DNA from 2 places in the Parageobacillus galactosidasius genome. Region 1 is predicted to be linked to the other one. Evidence: a T-box and tRNA genes for the amino acid it is inferred to sense, from the RefSeq annotation. Region 1 holds a T-box; the other holds one or more tRNA genes.
The links. A T-box is a leader RNA that pairs with one kind of tRNA and senses whether it is charged. The one in region 1 lies ahead of serS (serine--tRNA ligase), so its partner is inferred to be a tRNA-Ser.
Positions count from the first base shown of each region.

Region 2: it encodes a tRNA-Ser, which carries the amino acid that the T-box ahead of serS (serine--tRNA ligase) is inferred to sense. The anticodon was not compared.

Region 1 is NZ_NDYL01000002.1:2,000,608-2,009,767, forward strand. It holds gene B9L23_RS19650 (HD-GYP domain-containing protein) at 1-929, shown strand, start outside; gene B9L23_RS19660 (YaaC family protein) at 1,822-2,799, opposite strand; gene guaB (IMP dehydrogenase) at 2,928-4,394, shown strand; gene B9L23_RS19670 (serine hydrolase) at 4,516-5,847, shown strand; gene pdxS (pyridoxal 5'-phosphate synthase lyase subunit PdxS) at 5,999-6,883, shown strand; gene pdxT (pyridoxal 5'-phosphate synthase glutaminase subunit PdxT) at 6,901-7,479, shown strand; T-box leader at 7,549-7,765, shown strand; gene serS (serine--tRNA ligase) at 7,818-9,092, shown strand.
Region 2 is NZ_NDYL01000002.1:430,058-439,217, reverse strand. It holds gene B9L23_RS11600 (SGNH/GDSL hydrolase family protein) at 1-398, shown strand, start outside; gene B9L23_RS11595 (ABC transporter ATP-binding protein) at 395-1,312, shown strand; gene B9L23_RS11590 (ABC transporter permease) at 1,305-2,285, shown strand; tRNA gene B9L23_RS11585 (tRNA-Pro) at 2,550-2,623, shown strand; tRNA gene B9L23_RS11580 (tRNA-Ser) at 2,705-2,797, shown strand; gene B9L23_RS11575 (FMN-dependent NADH-azoreductase) at 2,930-3,565, opposite strand; gene B9L23_RS11570 (hypothetical protein) at 3,815-3,994, shown strand; gene B9L23_RS11565 (pirin family protein) at 4,060-4,893, shown strand; gene B9L23_RS11560 (MBL fold metallo-hydrolase) at 5,164-6,018, shown strand; gene B9L23_RS11555 (autorepressor SdpR family transcription factor) at 6,162-6,434, shown strand; gene B9L23_RS11550 (SdpI family protein) at 6,431-7,069, shown strand; gene nfsA (oxygen-insensitive NADPH nitroreductase) at 7,148-7,897, shown strand; partial or broken gene B9L23_RS21770 (polysaccharide deacetylase family protein) at 8,208-8,423, opposite strand; gene B9L23_RS11535 (metal-sensing transcriptional repressor) at 9,142-9,160, shown strand, end outside.

The sequences.
Region 1 (9,160 bases):
GCGTCGAACCAGTTCTGGCAAATGGCGATCCATTTAGACCAGCTGAATTGCTTGGACAGCATGATGGCGATAACACTAGCAATGAGCAGCCGATATCACTTTATCTGAAAGCGGTTCAAAAATATAAAAAAGCATTTCAATCTTGGCAGTCAGGCTCTCCTATCGATATAGGGGAAATAAGAGATATTATTATCCCTTTATTCGATAAATTTGTACATCATCGAAAAGAGCTATTAACGCTATATCGTTATGCCACAAAAGAAGACTATTTATACCATCACGCTGTCAGTGTTGGTTTATTATCTGGATTTTTAGCAAAACAATTAGATTATAGTAAAGGGGACTGTTATCAAATTGTGCTGGCGGGTATATTATCTGACTGTGGCATGGCGAAGGTTGATCAGAGAATTTTAGCGAAGAAATCTGCGCTTACTACTAGCGAATATGAAGAAGTAAAGCGACATACCGTGTTTGGCTATCGAATGGTTCGAAAAATAACGTCATTAAAAGAAGGAGTAAAGCTAACTGTATTGCAGCATCATGAACGCAATGATGGAACGGGCTATCCGTTTGGAATTCGTGATCGGCAAATTCACCCTTATAGTAAAATAGTGGCCGTAGCTGACGTTTATCACGCGATGACGTCCGAACGTCTTTATCGACGAAAACAATCGCCTTTTAAAGCACTTGAAAAAATTCAAGTCGAGCACTTTGGTAAATTGAGTATGGAAGCGATACAAATACTACTAGACAGTTTGATAAATTTTCATATAGGAACAGTTGTCAAATTATCGAACGGTGAAATGGCGGAAATCGTTTTTATGCAGCGGGAAGCGCCAACAAGACCAATTGTCAAAATCGTAGATAAAGACGAATTTCTTTCTCTAAGTGAACATCGAGATATTCATATTGAAGAAGTTATTGATTAACGATGATGGAGCAAAAAATTTTTTCTAGAAAAATACTCTTGAACAACAGCAATAATAGTGATAGAATAAAGCCTGTCTTGAAGAAAAAACAAATAAATTTATAAATGTTTATAAAAAACATGTTGACTTTTATTTTGCTTTTAGTTATTATTTAATAGCTGTCATCATTTAGAGTTTGAAGTTCCTTGAAAACTAGACAAAACGCAAGCGTCAATAAGAAAAGCGGAGGCGACGCGATCAGCTCTCGAAGCCAAATGTTCTTCACCCGCTAAAGTGCCTGCACTTCGAGGGGGAAGGTTATTTGGCACGAGAGAGCTAGGCGCTGAAGCTGGACAATAAGAAAAGCGAAGGCGACTTGACACCTTCGGTGTCGGCGCCGAATTAATAAGCCAATCAACTTTCTTTTTGGAGAGTTTGATCCTGGCTCAGGACGAACGCTGGCGGCGTGCCTAATACATGCAAGTCGAGCGGACCGAACGGAAGCTTGCTTCTGTTCGGTTAGCGGCGGACGGGTGAGTAACACGTGGGTAACCTGCCCGTAAGACCGGGATAACTCCGGGAAACCGGGGCTAATACCGGATAACACCGAAGACCGCATGGTCTTTGGTTGAAAGGTGGCTTTTGCTACCACTTACGGATGGGCCCGCGGCGCATTAGCTAGTTGGTGAGGTAACGGCTCACCAAGGCGACGATGCGTAGCCGGCCTGAGAGGGTGGATAATTGCCTAGTGACAATAGCGGAGAGGAAACACCCGTTCCCATCCCGAACACGGAAGTTAAGCTCTCCAGCGCCGATGGTAGTTGGGGCCAGCGCCCCTGCAAGAGTAGGTCGTTGCTAGGCAAGATTTCACTGATAGAGCACCCTGCCTTATTCTAGGCAGGGTGCTTTTTCATTATGCTGGAAACAGCCGCTGTATCAAATATTCATAAAGCAATAACGGTACTTTTTCTGCAGTCAAAGATAAAAATTGAACAATCAATGTATATGCGTTACTTGAATAAGAGTGTAATAACTCACTCCACCATTCCGTTTCATATCGTGAAATCATACTTAAGTTATATAGTAATAAATAATGGGCAATTACTTCCGGAAGCATAAATATTTTTTCTCTCTTTACTGGAATACGGTATGTTCCATTCAAATGAAACATAAATGGTTCACATCCAATTGGCTGTAGTGGCGATTCGATGCCGATGTGAATAAAACGATCTTCTTCTTTCACAAAAGTAGCTTTTAAAAAATGCCATTCATGCTCTATGTAATGAATAAAGCGATTTAACGTCATATGATAATGATCTAAAATTTCTATCGGAATCGCAATGGAATTGAGAGAAGAGTTATGTATAACTTCTATAGACAATATTTTTTTATCGTTAAATATGGAAAGTGATTCATGTAGTTCGCATATTCTTTGCAGTAACGTAACCATTCGAAATTTTTCTCCTGTTGTTTGTTTCACATGAAACATTTTTTCAGAAAAATGAGTGAACAAGCCGTTTTTTTGTACCTTTACTTCGTCATCTAAAAATTCATATCCTTGTTTTTTTCTTTTTCTTGTTGAGACTCCGTGTGCTAAAACGGAAGTAGACTCAGGATAATCTGCATCGACAGTAAGCAGGCAAGCTTTTAAAAGTTGTACCATTCCGTAAAATAAAAGAACAGGCTTAATCGATAAAGGCGCATGGCGTGCGGTTGAATAAAAGTTTTGGCCGTGTTCTAAATAATAAAGAAATGGATAGCAGTTCGTGTAGCTTTTTTGCATAGCATCTTCTCTTTCTTGTTTTACATAGCATTGATAAAGCAGTTGTTGAGCTATATCTGCCGAATGAAATACGATAAATTTGTTTGGAATGTTTCTGTCATCCAACATTTCTATCCCCCTACCATGAATTTTTTAACAAAATAACTGAAAAGTTGAACATTTTCTCTATTCCTTGACAGTAGTTTAACCAGTTGATAAGCTACTAATAATAATTTTCCGGACAAGGGGGAGAAAACATGTGGGAATCGAAATTTGCTAAAGAAGGATTAACGTTTGACGATGTGCTCCTTATTCCTGCAAAATCAGATGTATTGCCTCGTGATGTAGATGTGACTACAAAGTTAAGCGAAACATTACAGTTGAACATCCCGATTATTAGCGCAGGAATGGATACGGTAACCGAAGCAGAAATGGCAATTGCCATGGCAAGACAAGGTGGGCTTGGGATTATCCATAAAAATATGTCCATCGAGCAGCAAGCAGAGCAAGTAGACAAAGTGAAACGTTCGGAGCGAGGAGTTATTACGGATCCATTTTTCTTAACCCCTGAACATCAAGTATACGATGCGGAACATTTAATGAGTAAATATCGTATTTCTGGCGTGCCGATTGTCAATAATGAGGAAGAGCAAAAGCTCGTTGGCATTATTACAAATCGTGATTTGCGTTTCATCCAAGACTATTCCATTAAAATCGCCGATGTAATGACAAAAGAAAATTTAATCACAGCCCCGGTCGGAACGACACTAGAAGAAGCAGAAAAGATTTTACAAAAGTACAAAGTTGAAAAATTGCCGCTTGTCGATGAAAACGGAGTACTAAAAGGACTTATTACGATTAAAGATATTGAAAAAGTAATCGAGTTTCCAAATTCCGCAAAAGACGCGAAAGGACGGCTTCTTGTAGGGGCAGCTGTTGGTGTTACAGCTGATACGATGATTCGCGTGAAAAAGCTGGTAGAAGCAAATGTTGACGTCATTGTCGTGGACACGGCGCATGGCCATTCCAAAGGCGTCCTTGAAACGGTGCGTAAAATTCGCGAACAATATCCAGACTTAAATATTATCGCTGGAAATGTCGCGACAGCGGAGGCGACACGCGACTTGATCGAGGCAGGAGCGAACATCATTAAAGTCGGAATTGGCCCTGGGTCGATCTGTACGACGCGCGTTGTCGCGGGAGTCGGTGTACCGCAAATTACGGCAATATACGACTGTGCGACAGAAGCCCGTAAATATGGCGTCCCGATCATCGCCGATGGCGGAATTAAATATTCCGGCGATATTGTAAAAGCATTGGCAGCAGGGGCACACGCGGTCATGTTGGGCAGCCTTTTAGCCGGAGTATCAGAAAGCCCTGGAGAAACGGAAATTTATCAAGGAAGAAGATTTAAAGTGTATCGCGGAATGGGATCTGTTGCTGCGATGGAAAAAGGAAGCAAAGACCGTTATTTTCAAGAGGATAATAAAAAGTTTGTTCCTGAAGGAATTGAAGGGCGCGTTCCTTACAAAGGACCTTTAGCTGACACGATTTATCAGCTTGTCGGCGGTTTACGTGCAGGAATGGGGTATTGCGGAACAAGAAATTTAGAAGAACTACGAGAAAAGACGCAATTTATTCGCATGACGAGTGCCGGATTGCGAGAAAGCCATCCGCATGATGTGCAAATTACGAAAGAAGCACCAAACTATTCTCTTTCTTAATATATGTCTATTGACCTAACTTAGGCGGAGAAAAGCTTCTCCGTCTATTTTTTTGCACTGGAGTGTGTTACAATAACGTTTGTGTGAGGAGGGTGTGACAGTGAAAAACATCAAACATAAAATGTTGATCAGTTTACTTATTATTTCTCTATTTTTGAGCCTGTTGCCATTTCGTGTGGCAAAAGCAGCAAGCGATCCGCTAAATATCGAAGCAGATGCGGCGATACTTGTTGATGCAAATACAGGGAGAATTTTGTATCAAAAAAATATTGATACAGTTCTCGGTATTGCTAGTATGACCAAAATGATGACCGAGTACTTACTGTTAGAAGCAATTAAAGAAAAACGGGTAAAATGGGATCAGCAATATACACCAAGCGACTACGTTTATCGTCTTTCGCAAGATCGCTCTTTATCCAACGTTCCTTTACGAAAAGACGAAAAATACACTGTTCGTGAGCTTTACGAAGCGATGGCGATTTATTCCGCCAACGCTGCAACGGTAGCTATTGCCGAAATTGTCGGTGGTTCGGAACAAAACTTTGTCAAAATGATGAATGAAAAGGCGAAACAATTAGGACTTAAGGGATATAAATTTGTCAACTCCACGGGATTAAGCAATGAAGATTTAAAAGGGTTTCATCCGGAAGGAACGAACGAGAGAGAAGAGAATGTGATGTCTGCCCGTTCCGTCGCCACACTAGCGTATCATTTGTTGAAAGAATATCCAGAAGTATTGGAAACAGCAAGTACTCCTCGGAAAATATTTCGCGAAGGAACCGATGATCAAATTAAGATGGATAACTGGAACTGGATGCTGCCTGGACTCGTTCGCGAATATGAAGGAGTAGACGGATTAAAAACAGGTTATACCGAATTTGCTGGATACTGTTTTACCGGAACAGCGGAACGAGATGGCGTTCGTTTCATTACAGTAGTGATGAATGCGAAAAGCAACGGAAAATCGACCATCGAAGCTCGATTTGAACAAACGGAAAAACTGCTTCACTATGGATTTAGCAATTACTCTATCAAAAAGCTATACCCGAAAGGATATCAACTAAAAGGAAAATCGACGCTACCGGTAGTGAAAGGAAAAGAAAAGTCGGTTGCCATCGTAACCGATAAGCCGTTTTTTCTTGTCGTGAAAAACGGAGAGGAAAAAAACTATCGTCCTGTATATGTTTTTGATCAAAAGAAATTAACAGACAAAGGTGAATTAGTCGCACCTATAAAAAAAGGTGAAAAAGTCGGATATATGACATTGCAATACAAAGGCACAGAGGAGTATAGCTTTTTAAGTCCAGAAATGAAAAATAATGTAAAAGTAAATATTGTTACAAAGAAAAGCGTCGAAAAAGCAAACTGGTTTGTGCTTGCAGTGAGAGGAATTGGCGGGCTGTTTGGCGATGTATGGACAAGCGTAGTAAAAACGGTCAAAGGCTGGTTTTAAAAGCTCCTTCCTTTTTAGGGAGCTTTTTTCTATTGTGATTTTTTAAAAAATTGAGGTAAAATAAAAAAATGTAATCATCTATTGTAATACTGTGGTATTTAGCGTTAACCATCACAGTATAACGGCATAGTGAAATAAGGAGGAATGACAAGTGGCAATTACAGGTACAGATCGTGTAAAACGGGGAATGGCGGAAATGCAAAAAGGCGGCGTCATCATGGACGTGGTGAATGCGGAACAGGCGAAAATCGCAGAGGCAGCCGGTGCAGTAGCGGTGATGGCATTGGAACGCGTCCCTGCTGATATTCGTGCCGCTGGCGGTGTCGCGCGCATGGCAGATCCGACGGTCATTGAAGAAGTGATGAAGGCCGTATCGATTCCTGTTATGGCCAAAGCGCGTATCGGTCATTACGTCGAAGCACGCGTCCTTGAGGCGTTAGGTGTTGATTATATTGATGAGAGTGAAGTATTAACACCAGCTGATGAAGAATTCCATATTGATAAAAGACAATTTACCGTTCCGTTTGTTTGCGGTTGTCGCGACTTAGGAGAAGCGGCGCGCCGCATTGCTGAAGGGGCATCGATGCTTCGCACAAAAGGAGAACCAGGAACAGGAAACATTGTCGAGGCAGTGCGTCATATGCGCAAAGTAAATGCGCAAATACGAAAAGTCGTCAGCATGAGTGAAGACGAGCTTGTGACAGAAGCGAAGAATTTAGGTGCTCCGGTTGAAGTATTGCGCGAAATTAAGCGGTTAGGCCGCCTCCCTGTCGTCAACTTTGCCGCAGGCGGTATCGCGACCCCGGCTGACGCGGCATTGATGATGCATTTAGGTGCAGATGGGGTATTTGTCGGTTCAGGTATTTTTAAATCGGAAAATCCAGAAAAATATGCGCGGGCGATCGTTGAAGCAACGGCACATTATGAAGATTACGAGCTAATCGCCCATTTATCCAAAGGATTAGGTAGCGCAATGCGCGGCATTGATGTCGCATCATTATTGCCAGAACAACGTATGCAAGAGCGTGGTTGGTAAGTAAAGGAGTAGACGTTATGATGAAAATTGGAGTGCTTGGCTTACAAGGTGCCGTACAAGAACATGTTCGTTCCATTGAAGCGTGCGGCGCCGAGGCAGTGGTCGTAAAAAAAATAGAGCAATTAGAGGAAATTGACGGCCTTATTCTTCCTGGCGGCGAAAGTACGACGATGCGCCGTTTGATGGATAAATACGGATTTATCGAGCCGTTAAAACAGTTTGCTGCAGCGGGAAAGCCGATGTTCGGCACGTGCGCTGGCCTCATTTTGTTAGCGAAACGAATCGTCGGTTATGATGAGCCGCATCTAGGATTGATGGATATTACGGTGGAACGCAATTCTTTTGGCCGTCAACGTGAAAGTTTTGAAGCCGAGCTTTCGATTGCTGGCGTTGCCGATGATTTTATCGGTGTATTTATCCGCGCTCCACATATTGTGGAAGTAGGAGAGGACGTCGAAGTTTTGGCGAAATATGAAGGACGTATTGTTGCGGCAAGACAAGGGCAGTTTCTAGGATGCTCGTTCCATCCTGAATTGACCGATGACTATCGTATGACACAATATTTTCTCAATATGGTGAAAGAAGCGAAAGCATAAAAAGAGTTGCGTTTCAAAAAAACTTATAGTACATTATTGGTACAAACAGGCATATGAAAATCGCATAGCGCTAAAGCGATGAAAGGAACTAGTAGCAAGGTCGTTTCTCTTCAGAGAGTCGGTGGGTGGTGCAAACCGATGGGAAACACTTGTGAATCCATCCTGGAGTAAAATGCCGAACGCGCAAGCTAGTAAGCATTTTCGGCTTTTCGCCGTTATCGATTCAAGCGGAAGACAGCCTCGTCTTCAATTAGGGTGGCAACGCGGGATTACTCTCGTCCCTTTTTGGGGACGGGAGTTTTTATTTTATAATAATAATAAAAAAGGAGGTATCGTTGATGCTTGATGTCAAATATTTGCGCAATCATTTTGAAGAAGTAAAAGAAAAGCTTCTAAAGCGCGGCGAAGATTTAACAAATATCGATCGCTTTGAAGAGCTAGACAAAAAGCGCCGCGAATTAATCGCAAAAGCAGAAGAACTAAAAAATAAACGAAATGAAGTATCCCAACAAATCGCCGTATTGAAACGCGAGAAAAAAGATGCTGATCATCTCATTGCCGAGATGCGGGATGTAGGGGATCGCATTAAAACCATGGATGATGAAATCCGCCAAGTGGAAGAGGAACTAAATGCGTTATTATTGTCTATTCCAAATATCCCACATGAATCGGTGCCCGTCGGAAAGTCGGAAGAAGATAATGTCGAAGTCCGCAAATGGGGGGAACCGCGTTCGTTTTCATTTGAACCGAAACCGCACTGGGATATTGCCGAACAGCTCGGTATTCTTGATTTTGAACGGGCCGCGAAAGTAACAGGAAGCCGCTTTGTCTTTTATAAAGGACTCGGCGCCCGCCTGGAGCGCGCGTTAATTAACTTTATGCTTGATGTTCATATCGAGGAGTTTGGCTATCAAGAGATATTGCCTCCGTACCTTGTCAATCGGGCGAGTATGACGGGAACAGGGCAATTGCCAAAATTTGAAGAAGACGCATTCCGTATCGAAACAGACGATTACTTTTTAATTCCGACAGCAGAGGTGCCTGTGACAAATTTACATCGTGATGAAATTTTATCCGCGGAAGATTTGCCGATTTACTATGTTGCTTATAGTGCATGTTTTCGCGCCGAAGCTGGTTCTGCTGGACGTGATACAAGAGGGCTTATTCGCCAGCATCAATTTAATAAAGTAGAGCTGGTGAAATTTGTGAAACCGGAAGATTCATATGACGAATTAGAAAAGTTAACAAATCAAGCAGAGAGAATTTTGCAGCTGCTTGGACTTCCTTATCGTGTTGTATGTTTATGCACCGGTGATTTAGGGTTCTCATCGGCGAAGACATATGATATTGAAGTATGGCTGCCAAGCTATGGAACGTATCGTGAGATTTCTTCGTGCAGCAACTTTGAGGCATTCCAAGCACGGCGTGCTAACATTCGTTTCCGCCGCGAACCAAAGGCGAAACCGGAATATGTGCATACGCTCAATGGATCAGGGTTGGCGATTGGTCGCACGGTGGCCGCCATCTTAGAAAACTATCAGCAGGAAGATGGAACGGTTGTCATTCCAGAAGTACTGCGTCCGTACATGGGAAATCTAGAAGTTATTCGATAAATAAGAGCAGGGCGGATTTGCCCGCCCGCTCTGCCATAAAAGGTGTTGACTTTTATCTTTAGTGATGT
Region 2 (9,160 bases), 1.6 Mb from region 1:
GGAATGATTTGTTTCAAGGCGGAGAAGCGCTAAAGCTTGCGCCAAAGCAAATCGAGCAGGCAAAAAACGCGTATTTACACAACTTAGACCGTATTTTTCAAACGATTCGCAGCGTCAATAAAGATGCAGTTGTTTTTTACATCGGGCTATACAATCCGTTTAGCGACCTCGGTGACGCAAAGAAGACATCCGCGATCGTAAGGCAGTGGAATTTTGCTTCGGCAGAAACGGCAGCTCGCTATCCAAATATCATTGCTGTGCCGATATTCGATTTGTTTGAGCTTCATGTGAATGATTATTTGTACAGCGACCATTTCCATCCGAATAAGGAAGGCTATAAACGCATTGGCGAACGTGTCGCTTCTTTAATTACGTGGACGGAGGAGGACAAACAATGACGACAACACACGCACCGCTTGTCGTAACCGATTTACGCAAAACAATTCGCCGCAAAGAAATTATCAAAGGAATTTCATTTGAACTGAAGGAAGGTGAAGTATTTGGGTTTTTAGGACCGAATGGCGCGGGAAAAACGACCACCATCCGCATGCTTGTCGGGCTTATCAAGCCAACATCGGGACATATTTCTATTTGCGGCTATGACCTAGAGCGTCAGTTTACCAAAGCGATTCGCCATATCGGCTGCATTGTCGAAAATCCAGAATTATATCCGTATTTAAGTGGATGGGAAAATTTGGAGCACTTTGCGCGCATGGTTCCCGATATTCCAAAAGAACGAATCATGGAAGTGGTGGAGTTAGTCGGTTTGCAAAACCGCATTCACGATCGGGTGAACACGTATTCGCTTGGGATGCGACAGCGTCTCGGCATTGCGCAGGCGCTGCTAGGAAAGCCGAAAGTGCTGATTTTGGACGAGCCGACCAATGGGCTTGATCCTGCCGGCATTCGCGAAATGCGCCAATTTATCCGCTTTTTGGCAGAATCAGAAAGATTGAGCGTGCTTGTCTCCTCACATCTGTTAAGCGAAATTCAATTAATGTGCGACCGCGTGGCGATTATGGCAAAAGGGCTGCTGCTTCGGGTGGACACGGTGGAACGGCTGCTTAAAGAACAAGCGCGAGTTGTCTGGAAAGCCGCCCCCATCGAAACAGCGAAAGAAATACTAGAGAAAGAAACGTCGCCTGTCGCCATTCAAGGAGATAGGCTGGTGACTCCATATGAAAGAAAGAATTTGTCCATATGGAACAAAAAACTAGTAGAAGCGGGAGTACACGTCCATGAAATTCAGCCGAAACTGCCGACACTGGAGGATTTGTTTATTGAATTAACGGGAGGGGATGCGATTGAGTAACCTCGTGTACAACGAAATGCTGAAAATTGTCCGCAAAAAGCGGTTATCGGTAATTGCGGCGATTGTCGCCGTACTCGTTGTCCTTTTTACATACGCGCAATATAAGCAGGTGCAGGAAATACAGGAACGGCTCGGAACAACAGATTGGCGGACGCAGCTGCAGCAGCAAATTATTGACGCGCAAAACCGTCTGAATTCAAGCAGCATTTCGGAAGAATGGCGCAAATATTTGCACATTCGCCTTCAGCAGCAACAATATTATTTGGAACATGACATTAATCCATCCGCTCCCGGTGCGCCAACGTTTATGCGCATGTTTATTGAAAACGCGATCGATTTGTTTCTTCCGCTTTTAATGATGGTCGTCGCGGCGGATTTAGTATCCTCAGAAGCAAGCATAGGAACGATTAAACTGCTGCTTACAAGACCGGTCAAACGCGGAACGATTTTGCTTAGCAAATACATAGCGCTTCTTCTATCGATTTCGTTTATTTTATTGATGGTCGCTTTGCTTTCTTATTTGATTTCGGGGATTGTATTTGGGTATCAAGGATGGCGGCTGCCGTTACTAACTGGTTTTACCATTAACGGTGAAGAACTTAATACGGAAGGGGTACATTTGCTTCCACAATGGAAGTACGTGTTAATCGAACTAGGGCTTGCTTGGTTTGTTTCGATTGTCGTTGGAACATTGACGTTCATGCTTTCTGTATTGATGCGCAGCACCGCCGCAGTGATGGGCATTATGCTTGCGGCATTGATTTCCGGAGCGATTTTATCGAATATGGTGTCTTCGTGGGAATCGGCAAAATATTTGTTTATGGTCAATCTTCGCCTTACGGATTATGTCAATGGGACAGCGCCACCGATTGAAGGCATGACGCTCGGGTTTTCCATGACGGTGCTGGCGGTGTGGGGACTTGCGGCACTCGTGATTTCATTTATCGTCTTTACGAAGCGGGATGTATATTGAAAATAGAGGGGGACTTTCCTCTGACATAAGAGGAGATTCCCTTTTTCTCTTAAAAAGATGATTGGGATGGGTGGCTTGGTTAGTCGACGATTGATCACGAACATGATAGAGATTGTACATCATATACGTAGAAAAATGCTGGCGAAAACATGTCAGGATGCGTTATTCTTTATTCGAAAAGTTTTTTACTAAAAAAGTATTGACTACCCTATTTTTTTAATATAGAATACTAATTGGCGCTAACGAGAGAACAATGGATATGAACGGGAAGTAGCTCAGCTTGGTAGAGCACACGGTTCGGGTCCGTGAGGTCGCAGGTTCAAATCCTGTCTTCCCGATCATTTCGTGATGGGGCTTTCGTTCAGCTAGGAGAGCGCCTGCCCCGCACGCAGGAGTCCGATAGGCTCCATCAACCAAGTGGAGGAGTACCCAAGTCTGGCTGAAGGGGTCGGTTTCGAAAACCGATAGGGGTGTCACAGCCCGCGGGGGTTCGAATCCCTCCTCCTCCGCCATATCATTATCTTAACTACATATTATACTAATTTGGAATCATACAGCTTGTCGATTACATCGGCAAGCTTTTTTATTTTAATAGAAAAATCAAAATGACCTGTCCCTTATCAAAGGAACAGGTCATCATTTTGTTAAAAGTTTTTCGCTGCTTGTTCTGCTTGCTTGATCGCGTTTTGTTTAATTGTTTCGGCTTCATTCGGGAATTGTGCCATTCCTTCGACAAAAATGGACTGAACATCAGTAATTCCGATGAAGCTGAGCACTGCCCGCAAATAACGGTCTCCAAATTCCATTTCTTTCATTGGTCCTTCTGAATAAATTCCGCCGCGTGCTTGAATGTGCACCGCTTTTCTTCCTGTTAATAGCCCTACCGGACCATTTTCCGTGTAACGGAACGTTTTGCCTGCGATGCAGATTGTATCGATATAAGCTTTCATTTTTGGTGGAAAACTAAAATTCCACATCGGTGTGACAAACACATATTTATCTGCGTTGATAAACTGATCGGTTAACTCATTGATGCGGCTGATTTTTTGTTTTTCTTCCGCGCTTAACTGTTCAAATGTATGCCCTTGTTGCAATTTGCCCCAGCCGTTTAATACATCGGCATCAATGTAAGGGATGTCGGTACGATAAAGGTCTAATTCGATAATCTCGTCTTGCGGGTTTTGTTGTTTATAAGCATTAAGAAACGCTTTTCCAACGGATAAGCCGTAAGATTCCTCTTCCCGTTTTGGATTTGCTGTAATGTACAATAATTTAGCCATGTTCTTTCTCCTTTCGTTAGTATAAATAGCGTGGAATGAAAACAACAAACACTATGGAAATCCATGTAATATCAATGGCATAGTGTTTTAACGTAAATATAATAATGTAACTAACTTACTTTTGTAAAGTAATTTACTTTTAAGAAAAAAGATGATGCGTCAGCAGGAACATAAGCATCTTATGACGAAATGTATGTAAAAGGAAAATAAAAAGGGGGGAGAAAGGAGTGAAATGTCTTCGTTGCGGACATGATTCACACTCCTAGCATGATGTTCGATTACCGAAAAGAAATTCCGCTTGATGATGTGCCAAAATATAAAGAGCATGATGATGCGGCAGCAACGAATGAAACAATAAGCGTAAAAAAGCCAATTTCCTATCCGTTTGAGTATAGGAAAGATATACCGTTACCTGATGTCACAAAGTAAATCGTTTGCATTCATTGTTGTGTAGAGTACGATGCAGATAAAGATCATAAGGAGGAAACACATAGATGTCAGCACAGCGTCGCATCCGCCGTGTAAAAACGGTACAAATAGAGACAAATAGCCCGATTCATCGAAGCGGGCCGGTGCTAGAGCCGGGAAATTGGGAAGAATACGATCCGTTTTTGATGCTAATGGAGGATATTTTCCAACGCGGGACGTTTGACTTTCATCCGCATCGCGGCATTGAAACGGTGACGTACGTGATTGACGGTCAGTTGGAACATTTTGATAGCAAAGCCGGCCACGGAACGCTTGGTCCCGGTGATGTGCAGTGGATGACGGCAGGACGAGGGGTGATCCATAAAGAAGATCCGGCGCCAGGCTCGACCGTGCACAGTTTGCAGCTATGGATTAATTTGCCGAGCGCAAAAAAAATGACAGAGCCGCGTTATCAAAATTTAAAAGCAAGCGATATGCCTGTCCGGCGTGAAGAGGGAGCAATCATCCGCGTATTTTCCGGGTCATCGAAAGGAGTAAAAGCCCCGACACTCAACCATGTTCCGGTTACGATGGTGGAAATGGTGCTCGAACCAGGAGCGAGTATCGTGCAAGATTTGCCAGGAAGCTACAACGGCTTTCTGTACATTTTAGAAGGTAGCGGAACATTCGGCGCCGATGCCACGGAAGGAAAAGCGGGGCAAGTATTATTTTTAAGCCGCGTTGAAAACGAGACAGAAAGCGAAATCACTGTCACCGCCAAAGAAAAACTGCGCCTCCTCCTTTATGCCGGCGAGCCAATTAACGAGCCGGTTGTCGCTTACGGACCGTTTGTGATGAATACGCAGGAAGAAATCCGCCAGGCGATCCGTGATTATCAAGAAGGAAAATTCGTTGAATAACTATAAAAAGCGTTCCGATATGGAGTGCTTTTTTATAGTGGGATTATTTACAAAATTCAGACTAAATAGATACAATTGTTTTTGGGAAACAAAGCGAGTTATTTATTATGAGCGATAAACCAATCCATATCTGCAATTTTCGGATGGAGATGTTTGCGGCGAACAAAAAACAACGGATCATCATAGCATCGGTGAGCAAACGTATCACATTTTGTTAGACGGAAACAATACAGTGTTGTTTCTGAATAATGACAGAAGAGAGGGAAGGATATGAAAATTGAATTTTTAGGAACAGGCGGAGCGGTGACGATTCCGCGTCCGCTTTGCCAATGCCGCGTATGCGTTGAGGCGCGCGTGAAAGGAATCCCTTACAGCCGCAGCGGTCCAAGCCTGTTTGTGCACGGTCCGGACGTCTTAATCGATACGCCGGAAGATATTTATATGCAGATGAATCGTTCTAAAATTAAACAAATCAACGCGGTGTTTTACTCGCATTGGCATCCTGATCACGTGATGGGCAGGCGGGTGCTGGAGTCCATCAATGCCGATTTTCGGAATTATCCTCCTGCTTCCACGACGACGGATGTCTACTTGCCGCAGCAGGTCGCCATCGATTTTCAGCACCGCCTCGGCAGCGGCGAACATCTCTCTTTCCTCGAAAAGATGAAATACATCCGCCTTCATACGCTGCAAGATGGGGATAGCGTATTGATGGAAGGAGTGGAGATTCGCCTGTTCCGCTTAGCCGAAGACTACGTGTATGCGTTTTTATTTTCAGAAGGGGAGAAGCGGGTGCTGATTGCGATGGATGAGCTGAATAATTGGGATCCCCCGCGGGAAGTACAGGAAGTAGATGTTGCGGTTTTACCGATCGGCATTTTTGAGCTTCATCCGCTGACAGGGGAACGGCTGCTGCCTGAACATCACCCTATATTGAAAATAGAAGCAACATTTGCAGAAACATTGAATATTATTCACAAATTAAAGGCGAAGAAAACTATATTGACTCATGTCGAAGAAATGAACAGATTAGGCTTTGATGATCTCAAAGAAATAGAAAAACAGTTGCAAAAACAAGGGCTGTCCATCGAAATCGCCTATGATACGATGATGGTAGAAGTATAGTTTTTCGTTGATGGAGAGGACACATGGTGTTCTCTTTTTGTTTTCTCAGGTTATTAACAGAAAACTGAATATTTTATATAATGTAATTAAATAATTAGATAATTTTCTAAATAACAAAATAAGCACGGTGAACGTATATGAAAATGAACCTTGTTTATAAAGCGCTAGCCGATCCGACGAGAAGAGACATTCTCAACCTGTTAAGGAACAAGGACTTAACAGCAGGGGAAATCGCCGATCATTTCCGCATTTCCAAACCGAGCATTTCCCATCATCTAAATTTGTTAAAGCAGGCGGATTTAGTGCACGCTGAAAAAGACGGGCAGTACATCTATTACTCCATCAACACGACGGTGTTGCAAGATGTACTTGCTTGGCTTTTATCTTTGCAAGAAGGAAAGGGGAAGAGGGAATGAAAAAGCATTGGTATTTTTTCTTGTTGAGCATCATTAGTGTGGGGATTTCCTTATGGGCATATCCGCGGCTGCCGGAGGAAGTTCCGATTCATTGGAACTTTTCGGGGGAAGTGGATGGCTATTCATCAAAGCTTTTTGCCGTTTTATTTGGACCGATTTTGTTGACAGGGATTTATGGGATGCTGCTTGGGGTGACGAAAATCGATCCGCGAAAAGAGAATTATGAAAAGTTCGCGGGAGCGTACCGCGTTTTCATGTATACTTTTCTAACGTTTTTAACCGTCATGCATATTTCTATCATCTTTAGCGGCCTTGGCTACCATGTCAACATGGTTTTGATTGCCAATATAGGATTAGGTCTGCTTTTTGTGGTTCTCGGAAATTATATGCCAAAAATCAAAGCGAATTATTTCATCGGCATTCGCACGCCGTGGACGCTGGCGAACGAGACCGTTTGGGCGCGGACGCACCGGTTTGGCGGCAAAGTGTTTTTCATCGGGGGAGGGATGCTCATCGTTTCCGCTTTTATGCCTTCATCGATTCGCGGCTTTCTTCTCATTTCATCCATTGCCTTTATCGCGGTTGTGCCAATTGTGTATTCTTATTTCGCGTATAAAAAAGTAACGCAGATATAGAGACGAGTGTCAATCATTTTTGATTTTGATATGATAGAATACAAAGCTATTCAATCTATTGTATAGGAGGCATTTACTGTGAATTCAGTCATCGAAACAATTTTGCGGCACCGTTCGATTCGGAAATTTGAAGACCGTCCGTTATCGGATGAGCAAATTCGCACGATCGTCGAGTGCGCGCAAGCGGCATCGACATCAAGTTACGTACAAGCTTATTCCATCATTGGGGTGAAAGATAAAGAAACGAAACGGAAGCTTGCCCAAATCGCGGGAAATCAATCTTATGTCGAGCATAATGGCCATTTCTTCGTGTTTTGCGCCGATTTTCACCGTCATGAAGTGATTGGCGAAATGGAACAGAAAGAGGTGCTGCCATCACTTGAGAGCACGGAAAAATTTATGGTCGCGCTCATTGATGCAGCACTTGCCGCGCAAAATGCGGTGATTGCCGCGGAGTCGATGGGGCTTGGCATTTGCTATATCGGCGGATTGCGCAACAATTTGCCGGAAGTATGCAAATTATTAAAAGTGCCGAAACGGGTCATTCCGCTCTTCGGGCTTGCCGTCGGCTACCCGGCACAGCAGCCTGATAAAAAACCGCGTTTGCCGTTTGAACACGTATACCACGAAGAAACGTATGAACAAGACCGCACCAAATTCGAAGCACAGCTGAAACAATATAACGATATCGTTTCCGCGTATTACGAACGGCGGACAAAGGGCAAACGCCGCGATACATGGACCGGGCAAATGGCGAACATGCTCAGCAACCCTGTCCGTATGTATATGAAAGAATTCATAGAAGGAAAAGGGTTTAATCTACGTTAATCTCGCTTCAAAACGAAACGGGATTTTTTTACGTTGATCCGCCACATTTTGACCACGCTTTTTTCTGTAGGGGTTTGGCGAATTTTTGAGCTGCTTGTTCTTGCATGTCTGGCGTGACGGGAGAATAAACGCCTAACGTCATCGAAGCAGGGGAATGTCCTAGGCGTTCGCTGACCACTTTCACGTTGGAGAGGGCTTTTTGAAATGGTTGAAAATTAAAAATGACATAAAAAATGGAGTGCAAACTGGTAACAGTTTGGCCACTCCATTTTTGTTGTTAAATTAAGCTTTTAAAGCAAATTCCTATTCATTACTTATTCTGTAACTTCTGCAGTTCATTAACCGTGACAAATTTATAACCTTTTTTTGATAAAGAATCTAAAATCCCTTCAATGGTTTTTAGTTCGTTTCCAGTATTGTCATACATTGGATGCAACAAAATGATGGATCCCGGTTTTACATTTTTGTTTACATAGTTTATTTTGTCAGAAACCGAAGAATAATAGGTGTCGGGTTCAAGACTCCAAACGCTACTACTTTTTGGTTTGTATCTATGTGACTCGTTAATCCTCCAAATAACTGGTATGTTCTTGAGTTCATTAATTTATATGTACCGAATAAAAAAAGTAATATTGTTAGCGAAATTATCCCAGATGTGGCTATTCTTTTTTTCATCATTTGTCTCCTCTCTATCTGAATCATTTTTCTTGGTGCATTTTATCAACGAATATTCTTGAAAGCAAGTGAAACAATTATGGTGCTTCCGTGGAGAAAAGAATTAATTTCTATCATCTGTGGTGAAGCTCGCTTCATGGGTGGCTAACGGGGGGAAATCCATGTCCCTTAGTCTTGACAGTGATTCATCAGCTTGTCGGATTTGTCGGCAAGCTGAAGCGGGATTGCTCCCGTTTTTTTGTTTGAAGGTGATGACATTGGCTTGACTACACGGCGACATTTTGACCATGTTGCATTTATCGACACTAAAATGCGGTCGGAATGGTAATGGCTTGCTATATTATTTTTAGCCAACGGACGTATATGTATGTGAAAAATCGTAAAAAGGAAAAACCATGCAATTATCCGCAATGCACCACGGATTATCAATGACAAGCGGTTCATTTTTGCATTACAGCGAAGCAGCTAAAGGAGTTTTATGTTAGAAAAGATTAAGGCGTTCTAATTGCTTGCTATTCATACCCCTTACCGGTATAATGTATATAGAACAATGGAATGAGGTGAAATTCATGAATCATCGTGAAGAGA